DNA from 2 places in the Mesorhizobium sp. M0862 genome. Region 2 is predicted to be linked to the other one. Evidence: predicted binding sites of a transcription regulator. Region 2 holds the regulator's gene; the other holds the start of a gene.
The links. The regulator LexA, encoded in region 2, represses DNA repair genes until DNA is damaged. The targets are predictions, from matches to a motif close to TGTTCNNNNTGTGTTCNG.

Region 1 (5,627 bases), on a different contig from region 2:
TTGCCGGTTCGGTGTTGCCGCTGGCCATGGCAGTCGCGCTGACCGCGCTGGAATTGCTGGTCGCTTTCCTGCAGGCCTACGTTTTTGCGGTGCTGACCTGCATGTATCTGAACGACGCCCTGCATCCCGGGCACTGACCTTAGAATTTCCGGCATCTTTCGCCGGATGGAATTGCAACGGAATTACAGATCCAAAGGAGTTTAAAATGGACGCAGAAGCAGCAAAGTACATCGGCGCCGGTATCGCTTGCCTGGGCATGGGCGGCGCGGGCATTGGCCTCGGCAACATCTTCGGCAGCTACCTGGCGGGCGCCCTGCGCAATCCGTCGGCCGCCGATGGCCAGTTCGGCCGCCTGATTTTCGGCTTCGCCGTGACCGAAGCTCTGGGCATTTTCTCGCTTCTCATCGCGCTTCTCGCCCTGTTCGGCTGAGCCCCTGTTCGGCCAATTATCGGTCGGACGAGCATTGGGAAGAATTGGCTGGCCGCATTCCTGCGGCCATGCCTGATATCAGGGGATAGTCCATGTTCGTGACATCTGCGTTTGCGCAAGAGTCCGCACCCGCCGCTGAAGGCGCCCACACCGGTACGGAAGGCGACACGCATTCCGGCACCGGCGTGCCTGCCGAGGCGCACGGCACGTTCCCGCCATTCGATCCGGCGACGTTTCCGTCCCAGCTTCTGTGGCTGGCGATCACGTTCGGGCTGTTCTATTTGTTCCTGAAGAAGGTGGTGATGCCGCGCCTTGGCGGCATCATCGACGTCCGCAGCGATCGCATCACGCAGGACCTCGACCAGGCCGCCAAGCTGAAGGGCGAGGCCGACGCCGCCGTTGCCGCTTACGAGCAGGAACTGGCGGAAGCCAAGGCCAAGGCCAACGCGATCGGCCAGCAGGCCAACGACGCTGCCAAGGCTGAAGCCGAGGCTGCCCGCAAGAAGGTCGAGGCCGCCCTCGACAAGAAGCTCGGCGAGGCCGAGGCCAGCATTGCTTCCATCAAGGCCAACGCCATGAAGGAAGTCGGCACGATTGCCGAGGACACCGCTTCAGCCATCGTCGATGCGCTTGTCGGCGGCAAGACGAGCAAGGCCGAGATCTCGGCTGCGGTCAAATCCGTGGCCCGGTGAGGAGCACATCATGGACGCCACATCTCTCGCAACGCTTTGGGCAACGGTTGCCCTCGTCATTTTCCTCGGCGTTGCCGTTTACATCAAGGTGCCAGGCCTGATCGCCAAGTCGCTCGACGCCCGTGCGACCAAGATCAGCGACGAGCTTGCGGAAGCCCGCCGGCTGCGCGAAGAGGCCCAGCAACTGCTCGGCCAATACCAGAAGAAGCGCAAGGAAGCCGAGCAGGAGGCCGCAGCCATCGTCGCTGCCGCCAAGCGCGAGGCCGACATGCTTGCCGCCGAGGCGCACAAGAAGACCGAAGACTATGTCACCCGTCGCACTGCGCTTGCCGAGCAGAAGATCGGCCAGGCAGAGCGCGAAGCCGTCGCCGAAGTGCGCGCCAGCGCCGTCGACATCGCCGTCGAGGCGGCCCGCACGCTGCTCGCCGGCAAGATCGACGCCAAGGCCGGCGCCGACCTGTTCAAGTCCGCGCTGCAGGACGTGAAGGCCAGGCTGAACTGAGCGGCGTTAACTCGCTGACATCAAGCCGCCCGGGCAACTTGGCGGCTTTTTTGTTGAGCGCGGACAATCTGCCCCCTTGAGGGGGAGATGTCGCCAAAGGCGACAGAGGGGGTCGGTGCGACCGGGCGCGACGCTCTTTCTGCGGCCAGTAAGGGCTAGCGCTTCACGCGCGGCGACCCCCTCTGGCCTGCCGGCCATCTCCCCCTCAAGGGGGGAGATTACCATTACTCCAACCCGGCGAAGCTCTCTTCCTCAACCACCTCAACTCCACCCAGCCTGAACGGCGCGAATGACGCCCGGTGCAGCCTTGCCACCGGACCATGCGCTTCGATCGCGGTGCGGTGCCGCACGGTGGCGTAGCCCATATGGACTTCGAACCCGTAGCGTTCGTGGTGGCTGCCGCAGCCGCACATCATGCGGTCGCGCATCACCTTGGCGACAATCGAGGCGGCGGCGATCGATTGCGAGCGCTGGTCGCCCTTGATCAGCGCGCGGCCTTCGCAGAGGAGGCCCGGCGGCACATCGCGGCCATCGGCCAGCGCCAGCTTCGCCTGGATCGGCAGGCCGGCAAGGGCGCGGCGCATGGCTTCCAGGCTGGCCTTGAGGATGTTGCTGCCGTCAATGCCTTCGGCGCTGACCGAGGCCATCGACACGCCGAGCGCTGACCCCAGGATTTTCAGGAACAGCGCCTCGCGCTGCAAATGGTTGAGCCGTTTGGAATCGTCGAGCCCGTCGGGAATGTTGGCGGGATCGAGGATCACGGCCGCCGCCACCACCGGCCCCGCCAGCGGACCGCGGCCGGCCTCGTCCATGCCTGCCACCGGCCACAGGCCTTCGGCCATCGCCTTCGTCTCGAAGGAGAAATCGGGCTTTTCGACGATTTCGAAAAGAAGCGGAGAATCGGAACGTGCGCGAGCCATGTTGCGGCGAGGTTCGCATCGGCTCCGATTCTCCGCAAGTCCCTCCAGGGTCGAGTGGGGCAAGACCGGGAGGGCACCGTCTGCAGGCCAGGGGACAGGCCGGACGGGATTCTTGGGTCGCCTGACAGCCACGAGGGCAGGGCAGGCGCTACTCTCAGAGCAGCATCAGCTGCTCGGTCGCCTTGGCGGCGGCGACAAACTGGTCGGTTCGGAGCGTGCGCCGCTCGGCGTTGAGGCCGAGCCGCTTGGCCGTGATCTCGAAGCGCCGGCCGATCTGCCAGGCATAGGGGCCAGCGCCTTTCATCCGCTTGCCCCATTCCGAATCATAGTCCTTGCCGTCGCGCATCGAACGGATCAGCGACATCACGTGCCGGTAGCGGTCGGGATAGTGGCGCAGCAGCCAGTCCTTGAAGATCGGCGCCACCTCGAGCGGCAGGCGCAGGATCACATAGCCGGCCTCGCGGGCGCCTGCGGCGCGTGCCGAATCGAGGATGCGCTCCATCTCCTGGTCGGTCAGGCCGGGAATGATCGGCGCCACCATGACAGAGGCCGGGATGCCGGCATCGGAAAGCTGCCGGATCGCCTCAAGCCGCTTGGTCGGCGTCGACGCGCGTGGCTCCATGGTGCGCGCCAGCATGCGGTCCATCGTTGTCACCGACAGCGCCACCTTGGCCAAGCCCCGTTCGGCCATGCGCGACAAGATGTCGATGTCGCGCGTCACCAGATGGGATTTGGTGACGATGCCGACCGGATGGCCGCGCGCCTCCAGCACTTCGAGGATCTCGCGCATAATCCGGTATTGTTTCTCGATCGGCTGGTAGGGATCGGTGTTGGTGCCGATCGCGATGGTGCGCGGCTGATAGCCATCCTTCGACAGTTCCTTGTCGAGCAGCCGCGCCGCATCCGGCTTGGCAAACAGCTTCGCTTCGAAATCCAGCCCCGGCGACAGGCCCATGAAGGAATGCGTCGGCCGGGCGAAACAATAGACGCAGCCATGCTCGCAGCCGCGATAGGGGTTGATCGAGCGGTCGAAGGAAATGTCGGGCGATTCGTTGCGGGTGATGATGGTGCGCGGCTTCTCGACCTGCACTTCGGTCTTGAACGGCGGCAATTCCTCCAGCGAATTCCAGCCGTCGTCGAACACATGCCGGCTGACCGGCTCGAACCGGCCGGACGGGTTGATGCCCGCGGAACGGCCGCGGTTGCGATCCGGACGGACGCGCATGCCGCTCTGTTCGATCATCGCATTGGCCATCTCGGCTCGCCCTGCTCCGAAAGCAGCAATGTCCGCACGCACGATATGTTCCATTTTGGCCCTTTCCCAAGGACTGTCGGCTGGCTGTCGAATCGCTCTGTTCATGAAAATAATCCTATTTCGCTGATGAGAACAAAGCAAGAACTTTTTCGTTGGCCATGCACAACTGGCGCTGCGCCGGGCTTTCCGCTATTCGGCTAAAAATGCTCAGCGTTCTGATCGAAACCCGGGATGACGAAGAAGGCCTTGCCCGCACGCTCGCCTCGTTGATCGGCGGCGCGGTCGAGGGCGTGGTGCGCGATGTCATCGTGTGCGACACCGGCTCGACCGACCAGACGCATCGGGTTGCCGATCATGCCGGCTGCCACTTCGTGGCCGGCGGCATTGCCGCGGGAATCAGGCAGGCGAAGGGTGACTGGCTGCTGTTTCTGGAACCCGGCGCAAGGCTGGCGGAGGGCTGGATCGACGACGTTGTCGCTCACACGGCGCGGCAAACCATGCCGGCGCGCTTTTCCCGTGCGCGCGGCAGCCGCACGCCGTTCCTGTCACGGGTGTTTTCGGGCAACCGGGCGCTGGCCGAAGGGCTGGTCATCAGCAAGCGCCAGGCCGCTGCCCTGTCGAAGAACGCGCACAGCGCCGAAGCCCTTGCGCGCGGTCTCGCCACCAGGCGGCTCGACGCCGAAATCTGGCTGGCGCCGAAGAAGTGATGTTTCTCCCTTTTCCCGTTCCCAGGGAGAAGGGTGCCCGAAGGGCGGATGAGGGGCAGCGTCGGCGTCTCATCCGCATTGGCACGGTCGCAGCACCATCCCTCTTTTTCGCCGCAAAAAGCTATTGTGCATTGCACAAAAGCTGACGCGGGATTAGCATTCCGTTGATGCGGGATATCGGGGTTTGGGTAGTGCCGGAGCGGTAAGCAAGCGCCGCGTCGTCGTTGCTGCCGTTCATATCTGAGGACCCCGATGAACCTTTCGTCCCCCGACAAATCCGGCGCCCCCAGTCTGGAAGCCATTGCCCGCAACGGCAGCCTGCTCCGCCGCATTGCGGTGCGTATCCCGACCTATCTGTCCGACCTGCGCGAAAATCCCGCATGGCTGCCGATGTTCGTGCTTGCCCGCACCATGCCGGCGCGCAAGCTGCACTGGCTTGGCGCCAAAGCCGCGCGCCCCGCGCAGAGTGCCGGAGCGACGATGTTCAGGGGCGTCGACCTCAAGTCGATCGTCGCGGCGCTGCGCACCGATGGCCTGTTCTCCGGACTGGTCCTGCCGCAGGCAATCCACCAAGAGATCGCCAGCTTCGCTCAGAGCACGCCGTGCTTCGGCAATTTCGACCGCCGGCTCGAATTCATGCCCGGAGAACACGCAGAAGCCGAGAAGCGGTTCGGCCGCTCTTTGCTCAGCGGACACTATTTCGAGCGCATCCTCGGCTGCAAGGCGGCACTCGCCATCCAGAACGACCCGCTGCTGCTCGACATCGCCGAGCACTATCTGGGCGGGCAGGCGAAGCTGATCACCACGCGTGTCTGGTGGAGCTTTCCGACAGGCGAGGCTTCCGACGCCGACAAGAACCTTGCCTCGCTAGGCAAATATCATTTCGATCTCGACGACTGGCGGATGCTGAAATTCTTCTTCTATCTCAAGCCCTGCGATGCCGGCACCGGCCCGCACGTCTATGTCAAAGGCAGCCACAACAGGCGCAGCCTCAAGCACCAGTTGACGCTGCTGGTCGGCCATCCGGCGCAAGACGTGCTCAAGGTCTATGGCGACGACAGCCCGGTCACGCTGACCGGCGAGGCCGGCCTCGGCTTCGTCGAGGACCCGTTCGGCTTCCA
Region 2 (5,627 bases):
ACATCGCCATATCCGACATAGAGCGGCGTGAAGCCGAAACGGATGGTCGACGGCGCCCGGAAATCGCCGATCACGCCGCGCTCGATCAGCGCGCGCATCACCTGATAGCCATGCGGATGGAGGAACGACACCTGGCTGCCGCGCTGGCTGCCGTCGCGAGGACTTTCCAGTTCAAGCCGGTAGGCGCCGCATCTGGCTTCGACGAGCTGGATAAACAGGTCGGTCAGCGCGATGCTTTTTCTGCGCACCGCCGCCATATCGACGTCGTTCCAGATATCGAGCGCGCCCTTGAGCGCCCGCATCGACAGCACCGGCTGCGTTCCGCACAGGAAGCGGCGAATGCCGCTGCCGACGGCAAAGCCCTGCTCGAAGGCAAAGGGCCGCGCATGGCCCCACCAGCCGCTGAGCGGCTGGTGGGCATCGTCATGGTGGCGCTCGGCCGCGTAGATGAAGGCTGGCGAGCCCGGGCCGCCATTGAGGTATTTGTAGGTGCAGCCGACGGCGAAATCGGCATTGGCACGGTCAAGTTCGACCGGCAAGGCGCCGGCCGTGTGGCAGAGATCCCAGATGATCAGCGCGCCGGCGTCATGTGCCTTGCGCGTCAGCGCCGCCATGTCGCGCAACTGGCCGGATTTGTAGTTGACGTGGTTGACCAGGATGACGGCAACGCTGTCGTCGATCAGCTCCTCGATTGCGGCCGCGTCGACGCCCTCCAGCCGCAGCCGCGTTCCCGGCCGGGTCGAGGCGACGCCTTCGGCCATGTAGAGGTCGGTCGGGAAACTGTCGCCCTCGGCAACGATGACCGACCGATCCGGCCGCATGCCGAGCGCTGCGTGCAGCAGCTTGTAGATGTTGATCGAGGTTGTGTCGCAGACCACCGTCTGCCCATCAGCCGCGCCGATCAGTCGCCCGAGCTGATCTCCGAGTTCCACCGGCATGTTGAACCAGCCGGCGGTGTTCCAGGCGCGAATGAGGTCGTGCGCCCATTCCTGCGTGGCGGCCTGCTGCAGTTCGCTGAAGACGACCGCTGACGCGGCGCCCAGGGAATTGCCGTCGAGATAAATCACGCCTTGCGGCAAGACAAAGCGTTCACGCATGGAGCGCAGCGGATCGGCGGCATCCATTGCTTCGATTGTAGCGAGATCGGGTGTCGTGCTCATGATCCGGCGCCCCTCCATGGACAAACGCGCGCGGCGGAGCCTGCCGCCCAAACATGCCGGCGATCTTGAGTGGTCGCCCTTGAACTGTCAAACATTATATATAATTCACCCATTGAAAGGCTTTGATATATAATGATCCGCCCGAGCGTTTATGTCTGATGGATCACGATGCTGGATGACGAGCAGACCTCGAAGACGGAAGTGGCCTATCGCCTGCTCAGGCGCGATATTCTTGCGACCCGGCTGGCGCCTGCCGCGCCGTTGAAGCTGAGCACGCTGCGCAACACCTACGGCATCGGCTGGACGCCGTTGCGCGAGGCGCTGTCGCGGCTGGAGGCGGAACGGCTTGTGACCGCCATCAGCAACCGCGGGTTTGCGGTCGCTCCCGTCTCTCGGGCGGAGCTCGAGGATTTGGCACGTGCGCGGCTGGTGGTCGAACTGCCCCTGCTGGTGGAATCGATCGAGAAGGGCGACCGTGAGTGGGAAGACGCGGTCGTTGCCGCCCACTATCGTCTCTCACGGTGCGGGTCTGTTCTCGACGATCCATCGGATGATGCGGTCGACGCGTGGTACGAAAAACACGATGCCTTCCATGCGGCGCTGCTCAGTGCCGCGACATCCAGCTGGCTGCTGCGCTTCAATGCAACGATTTCCGACCAATTGCATCGCCATCACCGCTTTCTGGGTCTGGCCCCGACGCTGCGCGCCGCCGCCGGCCGCACGGACGGACACCGGAAGGCCGTGGCGGCCCTGCGCGACGCCGTGGCGATCGAACACCATACCGCCCTGATGGAAGCGGCCCTCGATCGCGACGTCGAACGTGCGAAAACTCTGATGACCGCTCACATCGGCTACACGCTGCGGGTCTATGCCCAGAGAGAACCCCGCGCGGATGCTGCGCAGCCCCGTCCGAAAAGGAAGCGGCGATCGTAGCCGACGACGCAGGGCACTTTGTCTTCGTTTCACCCCGTTGCTGGCAACTGGGCGCAGGCGGCGCTCGCAGCGCCGAACGTTACGCTGAACAAAACGTCAACACATTCATTAAACTTTAAAAGGTTGCGGAACACAACTGGAACAGATAGTGTTTGTTCTGGGTTTGTTTTTTCTGATTCTGGTTTCAGAACCCTTGGGGGCCGCGATGCTGACGCGCAAACAACATGAGCTTCTGATGTTCATCCATGAACGCCTGAAGGAGAGCGGAATCCCGCCGTCCTTCGACGAGATGAAGGAAGCGCTCGACCTCGCCTCCAAGTCCGGCATCCACCGCCTGATCACGGCGCTTGAGGAGCGCGGTTTCATTCGCCGGCTGCCGAACCGGGCGCGCGCGCTGGAAGTGCTGCGGCTGCCCGACTCGATCGCACCAGGCCTCAATGCGGCGAGGAAGTTTTCGCCGAGCGTCATTCAGGGCAGTCTTGGTCAAACCGGCCAAGGGCAAGGCGGCCAAGGACAAGGCGCGTTGGGCCAAGGCGGTCTCGGCCGCCAGATCAAGCCGGGCTCGCCGTCGCGTTCGATGTCGGCCGGCAATGACGATGCCGTTTCCGCGATTTCAATCCCGGTTATGGGACGCATCGCCGCCGGCGTGCCGATCGACGCCATCCAGCATCAGACCCATTCGATCTCGGTGCCGCCCGATATGATCATGGGCGGCGAACACTACGCGCTCGAGGTCAAGGGCGATTCGATGATCGAGGCCGGCATTTTCGATGGCGACACGGTCATCATCCGCAATGCCGACACAGCCAGCCCCGGCGAGATCGTGGTGGCGTTGGTCGACGATGAGGAAGCGACCCTGAAACGCTTCCGCCGCAAGGGCGCCTCGATCGCCCTGGAAGCCGCCAACCCGGCCTACGAGACCCGCATTTTTGGACCGGACAGGGTGAAGGTGCAGGGCAAGCTTGTCGGATTGATCCGGCGCTACTGAGCCGGCTTGGGTTTGTACTTTTCACGCTGGTTGTAAGGCGGCAGGCCGCGCGCTTCGCGGGAGAAGCGGCGTTGCTCGTGCCAGGGGCGATACGGCTTGTCGACGGCGAAGCGGATGGTTGGCGCTGCAGCTGCCGATTGCGGATCGAAGAAGACGGCGGCGCTGCCGTCGCGGGCCAGCTGTTTCTTCGTCACGACCAGCACCAGCGGGTCGCGGCACGGATTGTAAGCGGTGGCGTCATCGATGACGATCAGGCTCGCGAAGGCACAGGCCGGCCGCGCCGTCTTGCGGTCTTTCGCAAGCGCTACAATGGCTCCGGAAGGGTGCCGGGCGATACAGAGATCGCCGGTGCAATAGAAGGGCGAGCCGGGCGGCAGATCGAGCGGATCGAGATCGAACCGCGTATCTGTTGCCTCGAAAATCTCAGGTGGGATAATGGTTTCGGCCCGCAGCGCCCGTTTCCAATTGTCCGTGGTGAATTCGTTGGAGCGTTCGCGGTTGAGGGCGAGTTCGCCGCCACCGATCGGCATGGCCACCAGATGCGCATCCTCGGATATGAGCACGTCTGGCGTAAGCACCTGCGGCACCGTCAACAGGCCGGCCAGCGCGAAAGGCACGGCCGCCAACCTGAGCCAGGTGGTGGCCATGGTGGCGATGACGAGGGCGACCGCCACTAACAGCACCGAGCGGATGGAGATCAGCCCGACGGCGTCGACCGGCGAGCGCTCGGAAATCCAGGCCGATATAGCGATCATCGCCATCAGACCTTTGCCCATCACATAGAGGAACGGCCCGTCGGCGCCGAACGGCATCGCCAGTGCGCTGAGCACGGCAAAGGGCATGACGATCAACGAAACAATCGGCATCACGGCCAGATTGGCGATCAGGCTGAGCGGCGACACACGCTGAAAATGCCAGATGGCGAACAGCAAGGTTGCACTGCCGGCGATGATCGAGGTCATTGCGAGGCCGCCCATGGCCAGCGCGAATTTTCGCGACAGGAAGCCGACGAAGGAGCGCTTTGCCGGCGGCGTTCTCACCTTGTCGGCGCGGTAATCGGCCCAGCCGGCATAGGCGCCGACAAGGGCGGCAGTGGCGGCAAACGACATCTGGAAGCTGGGACCGACCACCTCGTGCGGCGACACCAGGATGACGGCAATGGCGGAGATCGCCAGATTGCGCATGGTGAGTGCGGCGCGATCAAACAGCACGGCGACAAGCATGACCGCCAGCATGATGAAGCTGCGCTCGGCGGCAACCACGACGCCTGAAATAACGAGATAGGCGGCGATCGAGACAAGCGCTGCCGCGGCCGCATATTTCTTCACCGGCCGGCGCGAAGAGAAATCGGGAAACAGCGCAAAGGCGCCACGCAGCAACGCCATGATGGTGCCGGCAACCAGCGCCATGTGCAGGCCGGAGATGGAGATGATGTGGTAGATGCCGGTGCGCCGCATCGCTTCGTTGACCTCGTCCGGGATGCCGGCGCGCACCCCGACAATCAACGCCGCGGCAATCTCGCCTTCGGCGCCACCGATCTTGCCCCTGATATGGTCGGCAATGTTTTCGCGCGCGTTCTCGATTGCCGAGGAGAGCCGTGCGGTCAGCGGCGGCGGTCCCTGCGTAGCAATGGTTTTCGGATTGCCGAGAAAGAAGCCGCTGCCGCCGATACCGGTGAAATAGCTGTCGAAGGAGAAATCGTAGCTCTCCGGCCGCACCGGACCGGTCGGCGGCAACAGCCTGGCATAGCCGGTGATCAGGGAGCCGGCGGTCATATCGGCGGGAACGGTCCGCGCCGAGAGCCTGACCCGCTCCGGGGCGTAGCGCAGCTCGGGGTAAGCGGTCGAAACCACGTCGAGCGTCAGCCTGATGCGGCCGCTTTCCATCTGTTCGAGACTGACGACGCGGCCGGTCAGCCGTGTCTGAATCTCGGAGCCGAGCATCTGCGTTCCGGCGCGCCAGGTCTCGACCTTGGCGGCGACGACGCCGAGCGCGCACAGCATCGCGGCCATGCAGAACAGATGCGTCCTCGGCCGCGATCGCGTGGCGACAGCGCAACATGTCGCCAGCACCACAATGGCGATTGGCTGCGCAAAGCCCGGCTCGCCGGCCAGCGAGAAGTAGACGATGACGCCGGCTGCCAGGAAAACCGGGACCAGCAGGAAGGCGACGCCCCGGTCGAGCTCCGTGTTGGCGGCCACGGCAAGGCTGCGGCGGAGCGCGGGCCATGACGGGCGGCGAAGCCGTCTGCGCAGTCGGGCGATAGATCCGGGCGCTGTGACTTGCGCCGGCAACGCGTCACCGGGCAGCGCGGGCGCTATGCCGGGATGCGGCTCAGGCAGCGCGAGGGGCAGCGGCTCGGCATAGGGACTATCGGCAAACAGCGAGCGTTCGCTGACGCCTGCCTCGGCGCCTTCGCCTTCCTTCGTGCCCCGGCCACGTCCAGCCATCAGGTCTGCCCCTTGCGCCCCAGACCTCCTATGCTACATGAACGCGCAAAGCGCGAAAGTCCGTGCGGTCGCGTCCACCGCGCCGGAATTGACCCG

Region 1: a site for LexA is predicted at 3,928-3,945, ahead of NKI15_RS25965 (PA0069 family radical SAM protein). Genes of this name have one in related genera too.

What each region holds. Positions count from the first base shown of each region.
Region 1 is NZ_JAMYOJ010000021.1:93,485-99,111, forward strand. Features, by position in the region: gene NKI15_RS25940 (F0F1 ATP synthase subunit A) at 1-137, shown strand, start outside; gene NKI15_RS25945 (F0F1 ATP synthase subunit C) at 206-430, shown strand; gene NKI15_RS25950 (F0F1 ATP synthase subunit B) at 523-1,122, shown strand; gene NKI15_RS25955 (F0F1 ATP synthase subunit B) at 1,133-1,624, shown strand; gene rnhB (ribonuclease HII) at 1,849-2,544, opposite strand; gene NKI15_RS25965 (PA0069 family radical SAM protein) at 2,699-3,853, opposite strand; gene NKI15_RS25970 (glycosyltransferase) at 4,003-4,506, shown strand; gene NKI15_RS25975 (hypothetical protein) at 4,759-5,627, shown strand, end outside.
Region 2 is NZ_JAMYOJ010000031.1:39,118-44,744, forward strand. Features, by position in the region: gene kynU (kynureninase) at 1-1,160, opposite strand, end outside; gene NKI15_RS29380 (GntR family transcriptional regulator) at 1,329-2,093, shown strand; gene lexA (transcriptional repressor LexA) at 2,299-3,081, shown strand; gene NKI15_RS29390 (ComEC/Rec2 family competence protein) at 3,075-5,531, opposite strand.